3 regions of the Comamonas odontotermitis genome follow, and region 3 is predicted to be linked to each of the others. Evidence: predicted binding sites of a transcription regulator. Region 3 holds the regulator's gene; each other region holds the start of a gene.
What was found. The regulator sigma-54, encoded in region 3, starts transcription at its own class of promoters, with help from an activator protein. The targets are predictions, from matches to a motif close to TGGCANGNAANCTGCTTT.

Region 1: urtA (urea ABC transporter substrate-binding protein) is a predicted target of sigma-54. The motif match lies at 4,006-4,023, and genes of this name have one in related genera.
Region 2: LAD35_RS13245 ([protein-PII] uridylyltransferase) is a predicted target of sigma-54. The motif match lies at 2,843-2,860, and genes of this name have one in related genera.

Annotation. Positions count from the first base shown of each region.
Region 1 is NZ_CP083451.1:870,662-878,012, reverse strand. It holds gene ureE (urease accessory protein UreE) at 1-240, opposite strand, end outside; gene LAD35_RS04070 (GNAT family N-acetyltransferase) at 249-728, opposite strand; gene ureC (urease subunit alpha) at 737-2,455, opposite strand; gene LAD35_RS04060 (urease subunit beta) at 2,455-2,760, opposite strand; gene LAD35_RS04055 (HupE/UreJ family protein) at 2,772-3,380, opposite strand; gene LAD35_RS04050 (urease subunit gamma) at 3,419-3,721, opposite strand; gene urtA (urea ABC transporter substrate-binding protein) at 4,073-5,344, shown strand; gene urtB (urea ABC transporter permease subunit UrtB) at 5,446-7,038, shown strand; gene urtC (urea ABC transporter permease subunit UrtC) at 7,047-7,351, shown strand, end outside.
Region 2 is NZ_CP083451.1:2,859,177-2,866,527, reverse strand. It holds gene def (peptide deformylase) at 1-114, shown strand, start outside; gene LAD35_RS13245 ([protein-PII] uridylyltransferase) at 182-2,785, opposite strand; gene map (type I methionyl aminopeptidase) at 2,953-3,768, opposite strand; gene purL (phosphoribosylformylglycinamidine synthase) at 3,949-7,351, shown strand, end outside.
Region 3 is NZ_CP083452.1:46,886-54,236, reverse strand. It holds gene LAD35_RS20525 (DMT family transporter) at 404-733, shown strand; gene LAD35_RS20520 (tRNA-binding protein) at 795-1,133, shown strand; gene LAD35_RS20515 (hypothetical protein) at 1,219-1,971, shown strand; gene LAD35_RS20510 (aspartyl/asparaginyl beta-hydroxylase domain-containing protein) at 2,119-3,042, shown strand; gene LAD35_RS20505 (glutaredoxin family protein) at 3,148-3,627, shown strand; gene rpoN (RNA polymerase factor sigma-54) at 3,689-5,323, opposite strand; gene lptB (LPS export ABC transporter ATP-binding protein) at 5,426-6,202, opposite strand; gene lptA (lipopolysaccharide transport periplasmic protein LptA) at 6,226-6,894, opposite strand; gene LAD35_RS20485 (thiol:disulfide interchange protein DsbA/DsbL) at 7,188-7,351, opposite strand, start outside.

The DNA.
Region 1 (7,351 bases), on a different replicon from region 3:
CACCTTCTGCGGTGCAGCCAGCACCCGGATCAACGATCCATCTTCAGTCACGAGCACATCGCCGCCGCGCACCGCCTGTCCGCGCGGCAAGAAAACGCCCAGCTCGCGCCCCTGGCTATCAACCGCAGAAAAACGTGATTTCTGGCGCACATCCCAGTCAAGCTCCACCGTGGCCGCGCGCTTGAGCAACACCGCCGCCAGCCCGTTGCCCGACACAATGCATTTGGATACCTGCAGCATGCCTTGCCTCATCGGATGGCTCGCGTCATGAAGCAACTATGGGGATCGAGCTGGTAGCTCCCAAACGGTTCGCACAGCTCAAAGCCGTTGCGTGCATAAAACCTGCGCGCTGGCGTGAAAAACGGCTCAGTACCGGTTTCCAGGCTGATGCGTTCCACGCCACTGGCGCGTGCCTCATCCAAGACATGCGCAAGAATACGTTGTGCTGCATCACTGCCGCGGTATGCGCCCTGCACCCGCATGGTCTTGAGCTCGACATGGGCGGCGTCCAGTTGCTTGAGCGCGCAGGTGCCTACCAGCGCCGGGCCTTCCGGCTGCTGCATCCATGCAGTCCAGAACCGAATATCCGGCTGGCGCAGTTTCTCCACATCCAGTGCATGTACGCTTTCAGGTGGCGATACCTTGCGCATGTCGTCGAGATGCTCTTGCAAAAAGCAGATGACCAGTGGATCGGTCGCGGGATCCAGAACGAAATAAAGCTGCATCATTCACGTACTCAGAATAAAAAGTACCGCTGCGCCATCGGAAGGCAGGCCGCAGGCTCACAGGTCAGCAACTGGCCGTTGGCCCGCACCGCGTAGGTCTGGGCATCGACCTCCATGTGCGGTGCCAGATCGTTATGCACCATATCGCTCTTTTTCACACCGCGTATGCCTTTGACGGCAGACAGCGTCTTGTGCAGGCCAAAGCGCTGGCCAATATCGGCGGCCAGCCCGGCTTGCGAAACAAAGGTAAGCGATGTCCTTGCAATCGCGCCGCCAAAGCTGCCGAACATGGGCCGGTAGTGCACGGGCTGCGGCGTGGGGATGGAGGCGTTGGGGTCACCCATGGCGGCCATGGCAATGAAGCCGCCTTTGAGAATGCACGTGGGCTTGACGCCGAAGAAGGCTGGCTTCCAGATCACGATATCGGCCCACTTGTCCACTTCCAGGCTGCCTACTTCGTGGCTGATGCCATGGGCAATCGCAGGATTGATGGTGTACTTGGCGATATAGCGCTTGATGCGGAAATTGTCGTTGCGCGTGCCGTCCCCCGCGAGGGCACCGCGCTGCAGCTTCATCTTGTGCGCGGTCTGCCAGGTGCGCAAGATCACCTCGCCCACGCGACCCATGGCCTGGCTGTCAGAGCTGAACATGCTGATGGCGCCAATGTCGTGCAGGATGTCTTCCGCCGCGATGGTCTCCTTGCGGATGCGGCTTTCGGCAAAAGCCAGATCTTCGGCAATGCCCGCATCCAGGTGGTGGCAGACCATGAGCATGTCCACATGCTCGTCCAGCGTATTCACTGTGTAGGGGCGCGTAGGGTTGGTGGAACTGGGCAGCACATTGGCCTCGCCCACCACCTTGAGGATATCGGGTGCGTGGCCGCCACCCGCGCCCTCGGTGTGGAAAGTGTGGATGGTACGGCCCCTGAAAGCGGCCACCGTGTCTTCCACGAAGCCGCTTTCGTTGAGGGTATCGGTATGGATGGCGACCTGCGTGTCGGTGTCTTCGGCCACGGTGAGGCAGTTGTCGATGGCTGCGGGCGTACTGCCCCAGTCCTCGTGCAGCTTCAGACCGATGGCGCCTGCAGCAATCTGTTCATGCAGCCCCTGCGGCAGGCTCGCGTTGCCTTTGCCCAGAAAGCCCAGGTTCATGGGAAAGGCATCAGCCGCCTGCAGCATGCGCTCCATGTTCCAGGGGCCGGGGGTGCAGGTGGTGGCAAAGGTACCTGTGGCAGGGCCTGTTCCCCCTCCAATCATGGTGGTGACGCCACTGGTCAGGGCCTCCTCGATCTGCTGCGGAGCGATGAAATGGATGTGGGTGTCAATGCCGCCAGCCGTGACAATGCTGCCTTCGCAACTGATGATCTCGGTGCCCGGGCCGATGATGATGTCCACACCCGGTTGCGTATCGGGGTTTCCGGCCTTGCCAATGGCGGCAATGCGTCCATCTTTGAGGCCGATGTCGGCTTTGACGATACCCCAGTGGTCGATGATCAAGGCATTGGTGAGCACCGTGTCCATGGCGCCTTGCGCGCGGCTGCGCTGGCTCTGTGCCATGCCATCACGAATGGTCTTGCCGCCGCCGAACTTCACTTCCTCGCCATAACCGCCCGCGCGCAGCGTGAAGTCCTGCTCCACTTCAATCACCAGATCGGTATCGGCAAGGCGCACGCGGTCACCGACCGTGGGGCCATAGGTTTCAGCGTAGGCGCGCTTTTCCATCGTAGCCATCAGAGCACTCCTTGCACCAGGCCGCGAAAGCCATACACCTCTCGGCTGCCACCAATATCCACCAGTTCAACCGTGCGCTGTTGCCCCGGCTCAAAGCGCACCGCCATGCCGCTGGCAATGTTCAGCCGCATGCCGCGCGCTACAGCGCGGTCGAATGCCAGACCCGCATTTGTTTCGGCAAAATGGTAATGGGAGCCTACCTGGATGGGCCGGTCGCTGGCGTTGTGCACCACCAGCGTCACGGTGCGGCGGCCACTGTTGAGGGCGTGCGCACCCTCGTCGATCAAGAGTTCACCGGGAATCATGGCGTCTCCTGTCAGGCCAAACGAATCAGCAGGAAAGCGCCGAGCAGCGCAGTACCCACGCCACCCAGCCGAGCCAGCCATTGGTGGCGCTGCATCAACCCATGGCCCAACCCCATGCCTGTGATGTGCAGAATGGCCGACCCCAACGCCATGCCTGCCAGCGCACCCAGGGCCGCAAGGCCGCCATCGCCTGCCAGCTCATACCCATGCGCTGCACCATGAAAGAATGCAAAGCCTCCTGCCAGCGCCGCCGCCGCAACCCAAGGCATCTTGCTTTGCACCGCCACCAGCAGGCCCAGCGCCAATACCGAGGCAGCAATCATGGGCTCCACCCCCGGCACCCGCAGCCCGGCAAAACCCGCAACTGCACCTGCCACCAGCATGGCAACAAAAGCGACCGGTACACGCCAGGCCGCCTGGAGCCGAGGAAAGGCCAACACACTCCAAACGCCCACGGCCAGCATGGCTGCCAGATGGTCAATACCAGTGAACGGGTGCACCAGGCCCTGCACAAAGCTGTCCGCCAGGCCATGTGTGTGCGAGTGATCTCCGCCATGTGCCAGTGCAATGGCAGGCAGCATGGGCAGTGCCGCAAGGGTGATGGAAGTTACTTTTTTCATAACGATTTGGATTGGATGGCTAGGTGACTCGAGGGATTTCAGATGATGGGTTCGTGCACGGTGACGAGCTTGGTTCCATCGGGAAAGGTGGCTTCGATCTGGATGTCCGGGATCATCTCGGCAATCCCTTCCATCACATCCGCGCGCGTCAGTACCGTGCGGCCTTCGCTCATCAACTGGGCTACGGTCTTGCCATCCCGCGCACCTTCCATCACAAAGGCACTGATGAGCGCCACCGCTTCCGGGTAGTTGAGTTTGAGGCCCCGGGCCATGCGACGCTCGGCCAGCAGAGCCGCCGTAAAGATCAGCAGCTTGTCTTTTTCGCGTGGAGTGAGTTCCATGGAGGCTTGATTCCGTATCCTGAAGTATTTGCCGGTACACGCCATCGCGCGCCGGTGCCAAACATATGGAATGACACAGTGCAATATTCGGGCCAACCGTGCACACCCTTGGAGCACAGGCACCAGAGACAGGCGTTCCGGGGGATTGTGGCGCACCAAAACCAGCAAGAGATCCCCGCACGACCCCCAATTGGTGCACGCGCACTACAGCAGTGCGAAGCCGCGCCCCATCTCACCGCAGCGAATGCGAACCGAGCAGCCATCCTGCGAGTAGATTTCAAAACTGGCACGCCTATTGCACTGCAGCACGCACGGTCAATCGTGACCGAACCCTTTTGTTGGAGTGGTGCAATGAATCGTCGTGGAACCCTGAACGTACTGGCAGCCTCGGTCTCCCTGGCTTACTTCTTCTCGTCTCCTGCGCAAGCACAGGACACCATCAAGGTCGGCGTGCTGCACAGCCTGTCAGGCACCATGGCCATTTCGGAGACCGTGCTCAAGGATACGGTGCTGATGGCCATCGACGACATCAACGCCAAGGGCGGTGTGCTGGGCAAGAAGCTGGAGCCCGTGGTGGTGGACCCTGCCTCCAACTGGCCGCTGTTCGCTGAAAAAGCCAAGCAGTTGATCACGCAGGACAAGGTAGCCGTGGTCTTCGGCTGCTGGACCAGCGTATCGCGCAAATCGGTGCTGCCCGTGTTCGAGCAGAACAATGGCCTGCTGTTCTACCCTGTGCAGTACGAAGGCGAAGAGCTGTCCAAGAATGTCTTCTACACCGGCGCTGCCCCCAACCAGCAGGCAATTCCTGCGGTCGAGTATCTGATGAGCAAGGAAGGCGGTGGTGCCAAGCGTTTCGTGCTGCTGGGCACTGATTATGTCTACCCCCGCACCACCAACAAGATCCTGCGCGCCTTCCTCAAATCCAAGGGCGTGAAGGATTCCGATATCATGGAAACCTACACCCCCTTTGGCCACAGCGACTACCAGACCATCGTCGCAGATGTGAAGAAATTCTCCACCGGCGGCAAGACCGCTGTGATCTCCACCATCAATGGCGACTCCAACGTGCCCTTCTACAAGGAGCTGGGCAATGCAGGCCTCAAAGCCAAGGATGTGCCCGTGGTGGCCTTCAGCGTGGGCGAGGAAGAGCTGCGCGGCGTGGACACCAAGCCACTGGTGGGGCACCTGGCAGCGTGGAACTACTTCATGAGCGTGAAGAACCCCACCAACACCGCTTTCATCAAACAGTGGAGCGATTACGCCAAGGCCAAGAACATTGCGGGCCACAAGGACAAACCGCTGACCAACGACCCGATGGAAGCCACCTGGATCGGCATCCACATGTGGAAGCAGGCCGTCGAAAAAGCCAAGAGCACGGATACCGACAAGGTCATCGCTGCCATGGCTGGCCAGACCTTCGCTGCACCAGACGGCTTCACCGTGAAGATGGACGAGAAGAACCACCACCTGCACAAGCCCGTGATGGTGGGTGAGATCAAGGCCGATGGCCAGTTCAATGTGGTCTGGAAAACCAAGGGCCCAATCAAGGCACAGCCCTGGAGCCCCTATATCGAAGGCAATGACAAGAAGAAGGACGAGCCGGACGGCAAGAGCAGTTCCTGATTGCATGCTGCCCGGTCTGCGCAATGCCGACCGGGCAATATCAAGTATCAAAACAATAGCTAATGGCGCTTAATGGATAAGCGCTGAAGGTTGATTCAACCATGAACATCCTGCACAAAGCCATGGCCGCAGCCTTGGGCTTGCTGCTGTCCCTATCCTGCCACGCGCTGACCGCCGAACAGACCTTTGCCATGGCGGCTGCCGAAGACAATGATGCGCGCGCTGCGGCCATCAACGCCGCCGTGCTGGAGCCTGACGACGGCGGCAGGCTGGCCGCCTATCTGCAGGCGCTTGCCGATGACGCTGTACGCACAGCCGGTGGCAAGGTCTTTGTCATCCAGGGCGAGCGTGCCATCGATCCCACCACCGGTGCAGTCACCACACCGCCCGCTGATGCCGAGGAGATCGTCAACAACAACTACCTGCGCGGCGTGATCGAATCCGCTCAGGCTGCACTGGCGCTGAACAGCGCCGATGTGCAGGCCCGCCGTGCAGCGGCGCAAAAGCTGGCGGCAGAACCCGATGCCGCTCGCCTGCCGCTGATCGACAAGGTGCTGGCAGGTGAACAGGATGCACAGGTCAAAGCCATGCTGGAGCGCGCCAAGGCTGCCAGCCTGCTGGGCAGCGAGGATTCTGCCGAGCGTCTGCAGGCTGTACAACAACTGGCGCAGATCCACACCCCAGAGACACAGCTGCTGCTGAACCAAAGGCTGGCCGACGAGAGCGATCCAGCGGTGCAGAAGGCAATCCGCTCTGCGCTGTCATCCATTGCCGAATCGCTGGCCTGGGGCGAACGGCTGGGCGCCATCTTCAGCGGCCTGAGCCTGGGCTCCGTGCTGCTGCTGGCAGCGCTGGGCCTGGCCATCACCTACGGGCTCATGGGCGTGATCAACATGGCGCATGGCGAGCTGATCATGATCGGTGCCTATGCCACGTACCTGGTACAGGTGTTGTTCCAGCGCTGGATGCCTGAGTCCGCCTTCGGCTGGTATCTGGTCGTGGCCATGCCAGTGTCCTTCATCGTCGCCGCGCTGGTAGGCGCTGTGCTGGAGCGTGGCGTGATCCGTTTTCTCTATGGCCGTCCGCTGGAGACGCTACTGGCCACCTTCGGCATCAGCCTGGTATTGCAGCAGACGGTACGCAGCCTGTTCGGAGCGCAGAACGTAGGGGTCGAAAACCCCGCCTGGATGAGCGGTGGCGTTTCACTGTTGCCCAATCTCACGCTGCCGTTCAACCGCATTGCCATCATCTTGTTTGCCTTTGCAGTGCTGGGCGCCGTGGCCTTCATGATCGCCCGAACGCGGCTGGGCCTTTTCGTACGCGGCGTCACGCAGAACCGCGCCATGGCCTCGTGCGTCGGCGTGAACACTGCCCGCACCGACACCTATGCATTCGCACTGGGCTCCGGCATTGCCGGTCTCGCCGGCTGCGCCTTGAGCCAGATCGGCAATGTGGGCCCCGACCTGGGCCAGAACTACATCGTCGACTCCTTCCTGGTCGTGGTACTGGGCGGTGTGGGCCAGTTGGCGGGCACGGTATACGCTGCGCTGGGGCTGGGCGTGCTGTCCAAGCTGCTCGAAGGCTGGGCCGGTGCAGTACTCGCCAAGATTGCCGTGCTGCTGTTCATCGTCGTGTTCATCCAGAAGCGCCCGCAAGGCATCTTTGCCCTCAAGGGCCGAAGCGCCGAAGCCTGACCATACCTATGACAACCGATCTGCCAACATCCATGCAACTACCCAGGCCCGAGCCTCTGCTCGGCACTCGGGGCTGGGCCATCTTTCTGGCTGCACTCATCGCGGTATGCGCCGTGGCGCCCGCCCTCAACCTGCTGGTGCCCGAGGGCAGTGCGCTGCATCTGTCCGACTATCTGGTGGGCCTGATGGGAAAATTCATGTGCTATGCCATCGTGGCCCTGGCCATCGACCTGATCTGGGGCTACACCGGCATCCTGAGCCTGGGCCATGGCCTGTTCTTTGCATTGGGTGGCTATGTGATGGGCATGTACCT
Region 2 (7,351 bases), on a different replicon from region 3:
CATGAGTGCGATCACCTGTGGGGCAAGCTCTATCCCATGCGGATGCGCGACTTCACGCAGTTCGGTTTTACCGAGGTGCTGTTTCCCGATATCAGCGCGGCCGAAGACGATTAATCAAAAATAATAGCAATCGGCGCTTGATGGAAAAGCCCAGGAACTGGTTTTTATAGCCAGTAACTGCTTACGCCGGAGCGGCCAGCGCCCACAGCAGTTCGGTTTCGATGGCAATCTGGCTCACATTGTTCTGCAACTCCGGGCCTTGCAGCAGAAAGCTGTCTTCCACCCGCTCCCCCAGGGTGCTGATCTTGGCCAGCTCCACGCTCAGCTGGTGGCGGGCCAGGACGCGTGCCACGGTGTACAAAAGGCCTGCACGGTCGGCGGCAGAAATGGACAGCAGCCAGCGCTGGCCTTTGTCATCGGGCCGCAGCAGCACGCGCGGCGCAACCGGAAAGCTCTTGACGCGGCGCGAAACGCGGCGCTGCACCGGCTCGGGCAGTGGCTTGGCTTCCGCCAGCGTGCGGCTCAGTTCGCTCTCCACCAGATTGATCAGTTCACGGTAGCTTTGCGGTGCATTGGTGGCGATCACCTGGAAGGTGTCGAGCGCATAGCGGTTGAGCGCTGTGTGCACCCGGGCATCCAGGATCGAGAAGCCGGCGCGGTCGAAGTAGCCGCAGATGCGGGCGAACAGGTCGGGCTGGTCGGGCGCATACACCATGACCTGCAGGCCTTCGCCAGCGAGCGATTGGCGGGCGCGCACGATGGGCGTGCTGCTCCCCACATGGCGCGAGAGGTGACGGGTGTGCCATGCAATGTCGGCTGCCTCCTGTCGCATGAAGTAATCCACCCCCAGGGTGTCCCACAGGGCCTTGTGCGACTCGTGCGGCTGGGCCGAGAGCGCGAGCATCACCAGGGCTTCGCGCTTGCGGATTTCGGCCTGCGCCGCCAGGTCGGGCGCCCGCCCGCCCAGCATGCGCAGGGTGGCGCGGTACAGGTCTTCCAGCAGCTTGCCCTTCCAGCCGTTCCACACCTTGGGGCTGGTGCCGCGGATATCGGCTACGGTCAGCAGGTAGAGGGCCGTGAGGTAGCGTTCGTTGTGCACGCGCTTGGCAAAGACTGCTATCACCTCGGGATCGGACGTGTCCTGCTTTTGCGCCACCTGGCTCATGGTGAGGTGCTCGCGCACTAAAAACTCCACCAGCAGGGCGTCTTCCCTGGCAACCCGGTGGTCGCGGCAAAAGCGCTTGACCTCGGCGGCGCCAATTTCCGAGTGATCGCCGCCGCGCCCTTTGCCGATGTCGTGAAAGAGCGCTGCCAGATACAGAATCCACGGCTTGTCCCAGCCCGCAGCCAGTTGTGAGCAATAGGGGTACTCATGGGCATGCTCTGCCATGAAGAAACGCCGCACATTGCGCAGCACCATCAGGATATGCTGATCGACGGTGTAGACATGGAACAGGTCGTGCTGCATTTGCCCCACGATGCGGCGGAAGGGCCATAGGTAGCGGCCGAGTACCGAGGTCTGGTTCATCAGACGCATGGCATGGGTGATGCCCTGCGGTTGCTGCAGGATCTGCATGAAGGTGGCGCGGTTGACGGGATCCTGGCGGAAACCGGCTGTCATCACCCGGCGTGCATGGTAAAGCGCGCGGAAGGTGCGGGCCGACAGATCGGTGAGGCCAGGCTCTGTTTCATACAGCAGGAAAGTGCGCAGGATGGCGTGCGGGTTGCGCAGATACACTTCGTCGTCGGCGACTTCAATGAGGCCTGCCTTCTCGTAAAACTCATCATCGATGCGGCGCAGCGCGTGGCTGCCCGGGTGCAGGCGCTCGTCGATGTTGAGCAGCAGAATCTGCGTCAATTGCGCCACCGCCTTGGCCGCCCAGTAGTAGCGCTTCATCAGCTCCTCGCTGGCGCGCTTGGGGAAACGGTGTCCGGCCGGTGTTTCCGTTTTGAAGCCGAAGGATTCGGCCACTGGTGTCTGCAGGTCGAACACCAGGCGGTCTTCGCGTCGCCGGGCCACAATGTGCAGCCGCGCGCGGATGAGGCAGATCAGGTCTTCATTGCGCTGCAGGTTGCGCACTTCGTAGATGGTGGCCAAGCCCTTGCCGGCGAGCGCCTTCCAGCTGTCGCCCAGGCCCGTGGCACGGCCCAGCCAGATGATGGTCTGCAGATCGCGCAGGCCGCCGGGTGATTCCTTGCAGTTGGGCTCCAGGGAATAGGCGGTGTTTTCGTACTTGTTGTGGCGCTGCTGCATCTCCAGCACCTTGGCCACCACAAAGGCATCCGGGCTGATGGCCTGGTCCAGCGCGCTCTGGAACTGCCTGTACAGCGGCGCAGAGCCGGTGATGCGGCGCGACTCCAGCATCGCTGTCTGCACGGTGACGTCGGCCCTGGCTTCCGTGATGCACTGCACCACGGTGCGCACACTGGAGCCGATTTCCAGTCCCGCATCCCAGCATGACCCGATGAAATGCTCGATTCTGGTGCGCAAGGGGGCCTCATGCTCCAGATCGGTGCCATCGGGCAGCAGCACCAGCACGTCGATATCGGAATGCGGAAACAGCTTGCCCCGGCCAAAGCCGCCTACGGCGACGAGGCTGAGGTGGTCGGGCAGGCCGGCCAGATGCCACAGGTCGCGCAGCAGGTCATCGGCCAGGTTCGACAGCTTGCGCAGCTGCGTCTGGATGCCGCGCGTGCTGCTGCCTCCGGCCATGATGGCCTCGAACAGGGTGGCGCGCCGGGCCTGGTACTGCTCGCGCAGCTGCGGAATGCGGGGATCGTTCATGGTGCAAGTCAAAGCGGTCCATGGCAGTGTGCCATAGCGGAAAACCAGTGATTCCCATAAGCATGTGCTGTGCCAGCCTTCATCTGCTGCCGCCAGAGCCCGATGGCAAAGAAAAAGGCGGCATGCTGTGCGCAGTGCCGCCTGGGTGAGAGCGCAGGGTTAACCTCTCAGCATTTGGTCGTCTTGACGAAGTCGGGCAGCGCGGGGGATCCATCGGACAGGGTCAGCACCTCGTAGCCGGTGTCGGTCACCAGCACTTCCACTTCCCACTGGGCGGAGAGGCTGTGGTCCTTGGTGATCACGGTCCAGCCGTCGTTGCCCAGGTCCTTGATGTCCTTCTTGCCGAGGTTGAGCATGGGCTCGATGGTGAAGATCATGCCGGTCTTCAGTTCCACGCCTGTACCAGGACGGCCATAGTGCAGCACCTGAGGCTCGTCGTGGAAGACCTTGCCGATGCCGTGGCCGCAGTATTCGCGCACCACCGACAGGCCGTGGCCTTCGGCAAACTTCTGAATCGCGTGGCCGACATCGCCCAGGTGTGCGCCGTTCCTGACCTGCACGATACCGTGCCACATGGCCTCGAAGGTGAGCTGGCACAGGCGTTTGCCGGCGATGGTGCCCTCGCCGATGATGAACATGCGGCTGTTGTCGCCAAAGTAGCCCTCTGGCGTGATGATGGTCACGTCCACGTTGACGATATCGCCCTTCTTGAGGGGCTTGTCATTGGGAATGCCGTGGCATACCACATGGTTGACCGAGGTGCAGACGTAGGCGGGGTAGGGTGTCATGCCGGGGGGCTGGTAGCCCAGGCAGGCGGATTTGGTGCCTTGCTTTTCCATGGCTTCGGCGCACAGCAGGTCGATCTGCTTGGTGGTGATGCCTGGCTGGATGTGGGGGGTGATGTAGTCCAAAACCTCCGAGGCCAGGCGGCCTGCGATGCGCATCTGTGCAATGTCTTCTTCGGTATTGATTTTGATGGTCATAGCCCATGATTATCCCACTGCACCCATTGGCCTGTTGACCATGCGGCTACGTACCCTGTCAACGCACAGTAAAATCCCGGGTTAACCCCGCCCTTGCATCCGTTGCTGCAGCCAGCCTGTGGTGCGAGCAAGGCGCATGTGTGCTTTCCTCCATCCTCCTAGTCCCACATAGGCTGCCACGTGACACTGCACCTGACCCAGCTAGCCGGCGGTAACGCCCTGAGCTCCTTCCGCGCCCAACAACTGCTGACCGCATTGACGGCAATCCATCCAAAAATAACGGGCATTGCTGCCCGTTTTGTACATCTGGTGGCCACCAATCAGCCCTTGGCTGGTGCAGATGCACAGCGCGTGGCGGCCCTGCTGACCTATGGCGACCCCTACGCAGGCAATGACGAAGGCCTGGCTTTTGTCGTTACGCCGCGCCTGGGTACGATCTCGCCCTGGGCGTCGAAGGCGACCGATATCGCGCGCAACTGCGGCCTGGACGTGTTCCGCGTGGAGCGCATCACCGAATACCGGGTGAGCCTCAAATCCGGCCTGCTGGGCGGCGCGCCAGAGCTGAATGCAGAGCAATCCGCCCAGATCGCCGCGCTGCTGCATGACCGCATGACCGAATCGGTCTTTGCCTCCCGCGCCGAGGCCGAGCAACTGTTTTCTGCGCTGCAGGCGCAGCCCATGGAGTTTGTGGATGTGCTGGGTGGCGGCGCGGCCGCGCTGGAGGCTGCCAACAAGCAATGGGGCCTGGCTCTGGCCGATGACGAGATCGAGTACCTGGTCAAGGCCTTCAATGGCCTGGGACGCAACCCTACCGACGTGGAGCTGATGATGTTCGCTCAGGCGAACTCCGAGCACTGCCGCCACAAGATCTTCAACGCCAGCTTCACCATCGATGGCGTGGCGCAGGAGAAATCGCTCTTTGGCATGATCCGCAACACCGAGCAGGTCTCGCCCCAGCACACCATTGTGGCCTATGCCGACAATGCCTCCATCATGGAAGGCCACGCTGTCGAGCGTTTTGTGGCGAAATTCGATGCAAGTGCCGGAACAGAAGGCGCACCAAGCTATCAAAAAAATAGCGCCATCAACCATGTGCTGATGAAGGTGGAAACGCACAACCACCCGACGGCCATCTCTCCCTTCCCAGGCGCCTCGACCGGTGCAGGCGGCGAGATCCGCGATGAAGGCGCCACCGGCCGGGGCTCCAAACCCAAGGCGGGTCTGACCGGTTTTACCGTCTCCAAGCTCTGGGGCAGCGAAGTGGGCAAGCCCGAGCACATTGCCAGCCCGCTGCAGATCATGATTGAAGGCCCGCTGGGTGGCGCTGCATTCAACAACGAGTTCGGTCGTCCCAACCTGACGGGTTATTTCCGCGAGTACGAGCAGCAGGTGGGTGACATCACCCGCGGCTATCACAAGCCCATCATGATCGCCGGCGGCCTGGGCATCATCGATTCCGAGCTGACCAAGAAGATTGAATTTCCCGCAGGTACGCTGCTGATCCAGCTGGGTGGCCCCGGCATGCGCATCGGTATGGGCGGCGGCGCCGCCAGCTCCATGGCCAGCGGCACGAATGCCGCCGAGCTAGATTTTGATTCGGTGCAGCGTGGCAACCCCGAGATCGAGCGCCGTGCGCAGGAAGTCATCAACCATTGCTGGCAGCAAGGCGCGGGCAACCCGATCCTGGCGATTCACGACGTGGGTGCTGGCGGCCTCTCCAATGCCTTCCCCGAGCTGACCAACGATGCGGGCCGTGGCGCGCGCTTTGACCTGCGGGCCGTCAAGCTGGAGGAGTCTGGCCTCGCCCCCAAGGAAATCTGGTCCAACGAAAGCCAGGAACGCTACGTGTTGGCCATCGCGCCTGAGTCGCTGGCACAGTTCACGGCGTTCTGTGAGCGCGAGCGCTGCCCATTTGCCGTGATCGGCACCGCCACCGGTGAGCGCCAACTGGTGTTGGAGGACACGGCTGTCGCGTCGGGAGACCAGAAGTTCCCCGTGGACATGCCCATGGATGTGTTGCTGGGCAAGCCGCCCAAGATGAACAAGGATGTGGCCACCGTCACGCGTGAGCTGCCTGCCATCGACCTGACCGGCGTGCCGCTGGAGAAGGCGGTGATCGATGTGCTGGCCCACCCCACCGTGGCCTCCAAGCGCTTCCTGATCACCATTGGTGACCGCACAGTGGGCGGCCTCACCCACCGCGACCAGATGGTCGGCCCCTGGCAGGTGCCCGTGGCCGATGTGGCCGTGACCCTGGCAGACTTCAAGGGCTTTGCCGGTGAGGCCATGGCCATGGGCGAGCGCACGCCGCTGGCCGCCATCAACGCCCCGGCCTCGGGCCGCATGGCTGTGGCAGAAGCCATTACCAATATGCTGGCGGCGCCCATTGCACTCTCCAAGGTCAAGATGTCGGCCAACTGGATGGCGGCCTGCGGCGAAGCAGGCGAAGACGCCGCGCTGTATGCAACGGTCAAGGCCGTGGGCATGGAGCTGTGCCCGCAGCTGAACATCTCGATTCCCGTGGGCAAGGATTCGCTGTCCATGCGCACGCAGTGGAGCGAGGGTGGCGAGGTGAAGAAAGTCACCTCGCCGGTGAGCCTGATCATCACCGGCTTTGCGTCGATCGACGATGTGCGCAGCACGCTCACGCCGCAGCTCGACGCCAAGGAGGACGACAGCACACTGGTGCTGGTGGACCTGGGCCGGGGCAAGATGCGCATGGGTGGCTCCATTCTGGGCCAGGTGCTGGGGCAAAGCGGCAATGAGACCCCTGATCTCGACGATGCCAAGGACCTGATTGCCCTGGTGGACGCCGTGAATGCGTTGCGTGCCAAGGGCCAGATCCTGGCCTACCACGACAAGGGCGACGGCGGCCTGCTGGCGACCGTGGCCGAGATGGCTTTTGCTGGCCATGTGGGTGTGGCGCTGAATGTGGACATGCTGGTCACCGAAGGAGACGGTATCTCCGACAGCCGCATGGACAGTGGCGAAGGCAAGAACTGGGGCACCCAGGTGTCGGGACGCCGCGAAGACCTGACCTTGCGTGCGCTCTTCAACGAGGAGCTGGGCGCTGTACTCCAGATTCGCACCGGCGACCGCGACGAGGTTCTGCAGATTCTGCGCGAACACGGCCTGGCCACCTGCAGCCATATCATCGGCAAGACCCGGCCCGAGTCGTCCACCATGGACATGGGCAAGGGCGAACTGCAGGTCTGGCGGGATGCCAAGAAGGTATTTGGCGCAACGCTCTCCGATCTGCACCAGGTCTGGGACGCAGTGAGCTGGAAGATCGTCCAGCAGCGTGACAATCCTGCCAGCGCCGACAGCGAACATGCCGCAGCCGGTGAACCTGCCGACCCAGGCATGCACGTTCAGCTTTCGTTCGATCCGCAGGACAACGTGGCAGCACCTTTCCTCAACGTGGCGGCCAAGCCTCGCGTGGCAGTGCTGCGCGAGCAGGGCGTGAACTCGCATGTGGAAATGGCCTATGCATTTGCCGAGGCAGGCTTTGATGCGGTGGATGTGCACATGACGGACCTGCAGACGGGCCGCGCACAGCTCAAGGACTTTGCGGGCGTGGTGG
Region 3 (7,351 bases):
GGCCCGCCAGCGCTAAGAACGTGTTTACGATCTCTACGCAGCCGCGTTGGAGTGCAATCGGGATGAGTTCGAAGCGCTGGGCCGCAGCTTGCACCGGGGTGCAAGCAAGGGACAGCGCGCAGAAATCGCCCGATTTCACTCCAACCCGGAGGGACAGTGGTTTTGCGGGCGGTCTGCGTCGTTGCAAATCCTCGCAATAGCGGGGCTATTGCTGCGGTATTGCGCCTCGCATCCCCTCCCGCAAAGCCACTGTCGCGGCGCGAGGAGATCGTAAACACGTTCTAAACTCTCAAATCAATAGCAGCCTGCGCTTGCCTTTGGGGCGGCGCAGGCCTTTTTGTTCAATTTTTCCACCCTGTACACCCATGCCCCTCTTCACTCCTGCGCACGGCGCAAGCGCCCCATGAGCTGGGTGTATCTGCTCACCGCCATCGTGGCGGAAGTCATTGCCACATCGGCCCTCAAGGCAAGCGACGGCTTCAGCAGGCTATGGCCCTCGGTCATCACCGTGGCGGGCTACACGGTTGCGTTCTACTGCCTGTCGCTCACCCTGCGCAGCATTCCGGTGGGCATTGCCTACGCGATCTGGTCGGGCCTGGGCGTGGTGCTCATCACCATTGCCGCCTGGGTATTGTTTGGCCAGAAGCTGGATCTGCCTGCACTCATCGGCATGGGGCTGATCGTGGCAGGCGTGGTGGTGATGAATGTCTTCTCCAAGGCCGTGGGGCATTGACCGCAGCCCCCCTCAAGCGTTTCTCGACAGTTGGCGCACCGCGCTGCGGCAAGATGGCGGCATGAACGACATCAGTTTTGACGATTTTCTGAAGGTGGAGCTGCGCGTGGGCCGGGTGCTCGCCGCCGAGGTGTTTGCCGAGGCGCGCAAGCCCGCCTACAAGCTGCAGGTCGATTTCGGCCCCGAGATCGGCATCCGCAAATCCAGCGCGCAAATCACCCAGCTCTACCAGCCGCACGATCTGGTGGGCAGGCTGGTGGTGGGCGTGGTCAACTTTCCCAAAAAACAGATCGGGCCGCTCATGAGCGAGTGCCTGATCACCGGCTTTCACAACGCCGACGGCCATGTGGCGCTGTGCGTGCCCGATGGCGATGTGCCCCTGGGTACTCGCCTGCTGTAGCGCTGTTGTCCCTGCACGACAGGGCGGCAGCGGCTGAGAGCGCCCTTTTACAATGCAGCCACACTATCCATAACAAGGGTTGCATATGCCGTATCTGGGCGCGGGCGCACACATCATCATTGCCATTTTCTTTGCCATTCATGCCGTGCGCACCGGGCAGAACAACTATTGGCTGTTCATCCTGCTGGCATTTCCGTTTCTGGGCAGCGTGGTGTACTTCTTCGCCATCTTCCTGCCCAGCTCGCGTCTGCAGCGCCACGCGCGCCAGCTGGCCAGCAGCGCTGTCAAGGCGCTGGATCCGACGCGCGAAGTGCGCGAAGCCCAGGCCGCCTACGACTACAGCCCCACGGCGCAGCATGAAATCCGCCTCGCACAGGCACAGCTGGCCGTTGGCAATGCTCAGCAATCGCTGCGCCACTTTGAAGCGGCAATGAAAGGCCCGTTTGCCACTGACCAGGACATCCGCTGGGGCGCCGCGCAAGCCGCCTACCATGCGGGTGAGCCCCGCACCGCGCTGCAATACCTCAAGACCATTGCGCAGACCGATGTGCACTACCGCGCAGAGCCCGTGGGCCTGCTGATTGCCAAGTCGTACGCGATGCTGGGCGACCAGGAGATGGCGCGCAAGAGCTTTGATTTCGTGCGCGAGCAATCGGGCGGCTTCGATGTGATCGCCGAATACGCAATCTGGGCCGCAGAGCAGGGCGACTGGGCCACGGCCAACCGCCTCAAGGCCGACGCCGACAAGGCCATGACGCACTGGAGCGGCCAGCAACGCCTGCTGAACAAGGAAATGCTGCTGCGCCTCAAGGCGGCGTTTGCCAAGCAGGGCAAGTAAAGCAGCACTCGGTAGCTATTGAGGCTGTTTTTGGCCTCCAGCGCTTATCCACCAAACGCTATCAGCTATTGTTTTTGATATTACGAAACGCCCGTGCTTTGCGCTTGCACAGCACGGGCCGCAATGCCCTCGGTAAAATCGGCGGCTATGGCAAAAATCATTGTTCTGGCCCTGGTGCTGCTCTTCTTTGGCTGCGGCCTGTACATGCACCTGCGTGGCAAGGTGCGGCACAAGGTGCTGCGCCAGCTGTTTGACCACTCCACCTTCACGGCGCCGTTCAACGTCTTCATGTTGGTGTTCAGCAAGGTGCCACGCACACCCTACCTGCCCACCAGCACCTTCCCCGAGCTGGCACCGCTGCAGGCCAACTGGCGCGAGATCCGCGAAGAAGCCATCAACCTGCAGAAAAACATGCAGATCAAGGCGGCGGCCAACAACGACGACGCGGGCTTCAACTCCTTCTTCAAGACCGGCTGGAAGCGCTTCTACCTCAAGTGGTATGGCGACGCCCACCCCTCGGCCATGGAGCTGTGCCCCAAGACCACGGCGCTGGTCAAGGCCATCCCCAATGTGAAGGCCGCCATGTTTGCCGAGCTGCCACCCGGCGCCAAGCTCAACCTGCACCGCGATCCGTACGCGGGCTCGCTGCGCTACCATCTGGCCGTGCTGGCGCCCAACGATGACCGCTGCATGATCGAAGTCGATGGCCAGCCGTACAGCTGGCGAGAGGGCGAAGGCGTGATCTTCGACGAGACCTATATGCACTGGGCAGAAAACCGCAGCGAAGGCAACCGCATCGTGCTGTTCTGCGATGTGGAGCGCCCCATGACCAACGGCTTTGCCCAGTGGCTCAACCACTGGCTGGGCAAGAATGTGGTCGCTGCCGCCAGCTCCCCCAACAACGAGGGCGACCCGCGCGGCTTCATCAGCCGCATCTTCAAAATCTCGTTCTACATGGGCCAGTGGCGCCGCCGCTACAAGGCCTGGAACAAAACCGCCTACAAACTCACCAAGTTCGGCCTGATGCTGGCCGTGGCAGCGCTGTTTGTATGGTGGCTGTGGCCCGCTTGAAGGGCCCAATCTTGATCACTGCAAAAAGCCACTGGTGCGCAAACGCCCAGCGGCTTTTTTCTTTTATATGATTGGCTTGGCCCCCAGCGCCTCCCTGGAGACTCCATGCGTTCCTTTTGTCTTACGTTGTTGTTGATTGCAATCTACCCGTTCGCAGGTGCGCAGACGCTGTACAAAACGGTGGGGGCCGACGGCAAGGTGGTCTACAGCGACCGGCCCCCTGCCGAAGGCAACGCCCAGGCCCTGCAGCAGGAGCAATTGCCGATCAGCATCGTGCCGGGCATGCCACCGGCACCCGCAGGCAAGGCGACCGCGAAGAAGGCGGTGGTGCAGCATGGCCAGGCCGTGCTGTACATGGCGCAATGGTGCGGCTACTGTCGGCTCGCGCGCGCCTATCTGGCCAAAAACCAGATCGCCTACCGTGAAATCGATATCGACACGCCAGACGGCAAGGCCGCTTTTGCAGAGATCGGCGGCCGGGGCGTACCGGTGCTGCTGGCAGACGGCCAGCGGCTGGCGGGGTTCCGCGAATCCAGCTATGACGCGCTGTTTGCCAAGCGCAAGGCTGCAGCGGGCAAGAAATAAGGCAAAACTGGCCCCTGGCACCCGCCCATCAAGCGCGATACGCTACACAAATAATAGCAACCTACAAGGTCTTGCGCAGGCTGGCCGCCGGAATACGCAAGGCTTCGCGGTACTTGGCGACCGTACGGCGCGCGCACTCGATGCCCTGCTCCTGCAGCAGATCGGCGATCTTGGCATCGGACAGCGGCTTTTTCGGGTTTTCCTCGTCCAGCAGCTGCTTGATCAGCGCCTTCACCGCCGTGCTGGAGGCGCTGCCCCCGGTTTCGGTGCCCAGGCCCGAGCCAAAGAAGTACTTGAGCTCAACCGTGCCCTGGGGCGTTGCCATGTACTTGGCCGTGGTCACGCGGCTGATGGTGGATTCGTGCAGGCCCAGCTCATCGGCGATCTCGCGCAGCACCATGGGGCGCATGGCAAGCTCACCATGTACGAAGAAGTTGCGCTGCCGCTCCACAATGGCCTGCGACACCCGCAGGATGGTGTCGAAACGCTGCTGGATGTTCTTGATGAACCAGCGCGCCTCCTGGAGCCGTTGCTGCAGTGCACCATGGCCTTCGCTGCCCTTGTGGCTGCGCAGGGCGTTGGCGTACACCTCCTGCACGCGCAGGCGCGGCATCACTTCGGCATTGAGCTGCACGCTGAAACCCGGCACAGGCAGGCCGCGCTCGTTGCTGGGGCGCACGATGATGTCGGGGATGATGGCGTTGCGGTCAACGTCTGCATATGGGCGGCCCGGGCGTGGCTCCAGCTTTGCAATCACCGCCAGCGCGCTGCGCACGGCAGCTTCGCTGCAACCCGTCAGCTGCATGAGCTTGCGCACATCGCGGCGCGCCAGCAGGTCGAGCGATTCCTGGCACACGAGCAGCGCAGTCTCCAGGGCCAGCGCATCGGCCTCGGGGTCGGCGGAGCCTTCGTCGTCCAGCAGACGCTGGCGGGCCTTGATCTGCAGGGCCAGGCATTCTGCCAGCGTGCGGGCGCCCACGCCCACCGGCTCCAGGCTTTGCAGCAGGCGCAGCGCCACGGTCAGGTGGTGCAGCAGCGCGTCATAAGCGTCTGGATCACTGGCGTCCCCAAAGCTCTGGGCCAGCTCGGCCAGGGTCTCTTCGAGGTAGCCGTCGTCGTTCAGCGATTCGATCAGGAAGTACAGCGCAGCGCGGTCTTCCGGGCACAGCCGCAGCGACAGCGCCTGGCGGTGCAGCACATCCTGCAAGCTGATGTGGACCGAGCTGCGGTCCGATGCGGGAGTTTCTTCTTCGTCATCTGCCGCGCTGGCACGGGCTGGCACATCGCCGCCCCATTCTTCCCAGTCGGATGCAGAGTCGCCCGCAGCCGCTTCGGCGTCTGCACCGGTTTCCTTGCCTGCGGCAAAGTCCAGGGTTTCGCCGCCAGCGTAATCTGGTTCAAAATCAGATTCAGTGCTTGCTGAATCTGCAGAAGAAGCTACTTTTTCAGGAGCATTTTCTGCGCGATCATCGCCTGCGTCCGCGCTGGCGCCCGGCACATCGGCAGGTGCCGCTGCAGCGTCCGGCTCCGCAGCAGCCTCGTCCGCATCCCGCTCCAGGAACGGGTTTTCGTCGAGCATCTGCTCCACTTCCTGCGACAGCTCCTGGGTGGACAGTTGCAGCAGCCGGATGGACTGCTGCAGCTGCGGCGTGAGCGTGAGGTTCTGCGAGACGCGCAGTGACAGCGAGGGCATCATAGCGAGCCCCCTTGCATGGCAATGTATGCGCTTGCTATGAAACGGTTGTGTGACCGGCCAGCCACCGCGCGAACAACGCGTTGCCAGCCAGGTCTGCGTGCATCACATGCGGAAATGCTCACCCAGGTACACCCTCCTCACATCGGCGTTTTCCACAATCTCTTGCGGCGTCCCGGCTGCCAGCACCTTGCCATCACTGATGATGCAGGCGTGGTCGCAAATGCCCAGGGTTTCGCGCACGTTGTGGTCAGTAATCAGCACGCCGATGCCACGGTCTCTCAAAAAAGCGACGATACGCTGGATCTCGATCACCGCAATCGGGTCAATGCCCGCAAACGGCTCGTCCAGCAGAATGAAACGGGGCTGCGTGGCAAGCGCCCGTGCAATCTCGACACGGCGACGCTCGCCGCCGGAGAGTGCAACGGCCGGCGACTCACGCAAGTGCTCTACACGCAGCTCCTGCAAAAGCGCCGTCAGCTGGCGCTCCACCTCATCGCGTGGCAATGGCTTGCCATTGGGGCCTTTTTGCAGCTCCAGCACGGCGCGCACATTGTCCTGCACGCTGAGCTTGCGGAAGATCGATGCTTCCTGCGGCAGATACGACAGGCCCAGCTGCGAGCGCTGGTGAATCGGCATGTTGGCCACCGAGTGGCCGTCGATGCGGATGTCACCGCCATCGCTGCGCACCAGGCCAACGATCATGTAGAACGATGTGGTCTTGCCCGCGCCATTGGGGCCGAGCAGGCCAACGACCTCGCCCTTGCGCACCGACAGCGACACATCCTTGACGACCTTGCGGCTGCCATAGGATTTTTCGAGGTGCAGCACTTCGAGCTGGCTGCGATGGTCGCTGGCTGCCGCCTTGGCGTTGACCGAGATTCCCGACGAAGTTTCAGCCACGGTCACTTGGCTCCGTCATTGAGTTGGGTGCTCGGGCGCAGCTTTTCCTTGTCGTCCGCAGCGGGCTTGGCCTTGCCTGCGTCCGCTTTCGCATCGGCCTTTTCATCGGCCTTGGGCGTCAGGATCACGCGTACGCGGCCATTCTTGGGCGCACCGGGCTTGGTTTCTGCCGTCTGCTCGCCCTTCTGGCCATTCACGGTAAAGGTGTCGGTCAGGTTGTTGTAGACGATGACCGAGCCGCTGACCTGGTCGGTCAGGGTGGTTTCACGGTAGCGGCGCAACTCGCCCCGGCGCTCGAAGTGCACGGTATCGTCGCGACCGTTGTAGGTGATGACTTCGCCTTCGCCTTCGACAAACTCGGACGGCGCGCCAGGTGCGGTGTCGCGCTTCTGGCGGAAGAACGCCAGCTTGCCGGGCGCCGCCGTCACCACACCGTGCTGGTAGCCATCGCGGTCCTGGCTGACGGTCAACTGGGCGCCGCGAATGATGATGGTGCCCTTGGTCACCACGACATTGCCGGTGAAGACGCTGGTCTGCTTGAGCTCATCGTGCGTACCATTGTCCGCCTCGATGTTCATGGGCTTGGTGCGGTCGGCGCGCTCGGCGTGCGACAGCAATGGCAGCGCCAGCACAGCCGCCATCAACAGGGTGGAAAAAATACTAGGTCTCATAAGGCATGAATCTTGCTCTTACCCATTGTAGCCATGCTGAGGGGCCTGCCGCCAGCGCTGCGGAAATCACCCATGTTCCCTGCGATGCAGAGGCGCCGGAATGTCCGGAAAGCCTGCTTGACCGCCCCCGATCCGCCTGCTTACAGCAGGCAATGGCTTTTGCTTGGCCGTGTCAGCCTGCCGCCTTTTGCGACACGGGCGCCTTTCAAGGCACAGCCCCCAGCGATGAAAAAAGCCCGCATGTTGCGGGCTTGGCGGTGTGGTTCTGCACGATATCCGTATTCGGTATCGGATCAGCCCTGGGTTGCCAGGAATTCCACCACCTGCAGCACATTGGTCATCGAGCCTGCGCGCGTTCCATCGGTGTAGTACTTGCCTGCCACGCCCATGGCTGGCACGCCTTCCACGCCGTAGGATTCCTGCAACTGCGTCGCCTTGCGCACCTGGTTGGTGACCG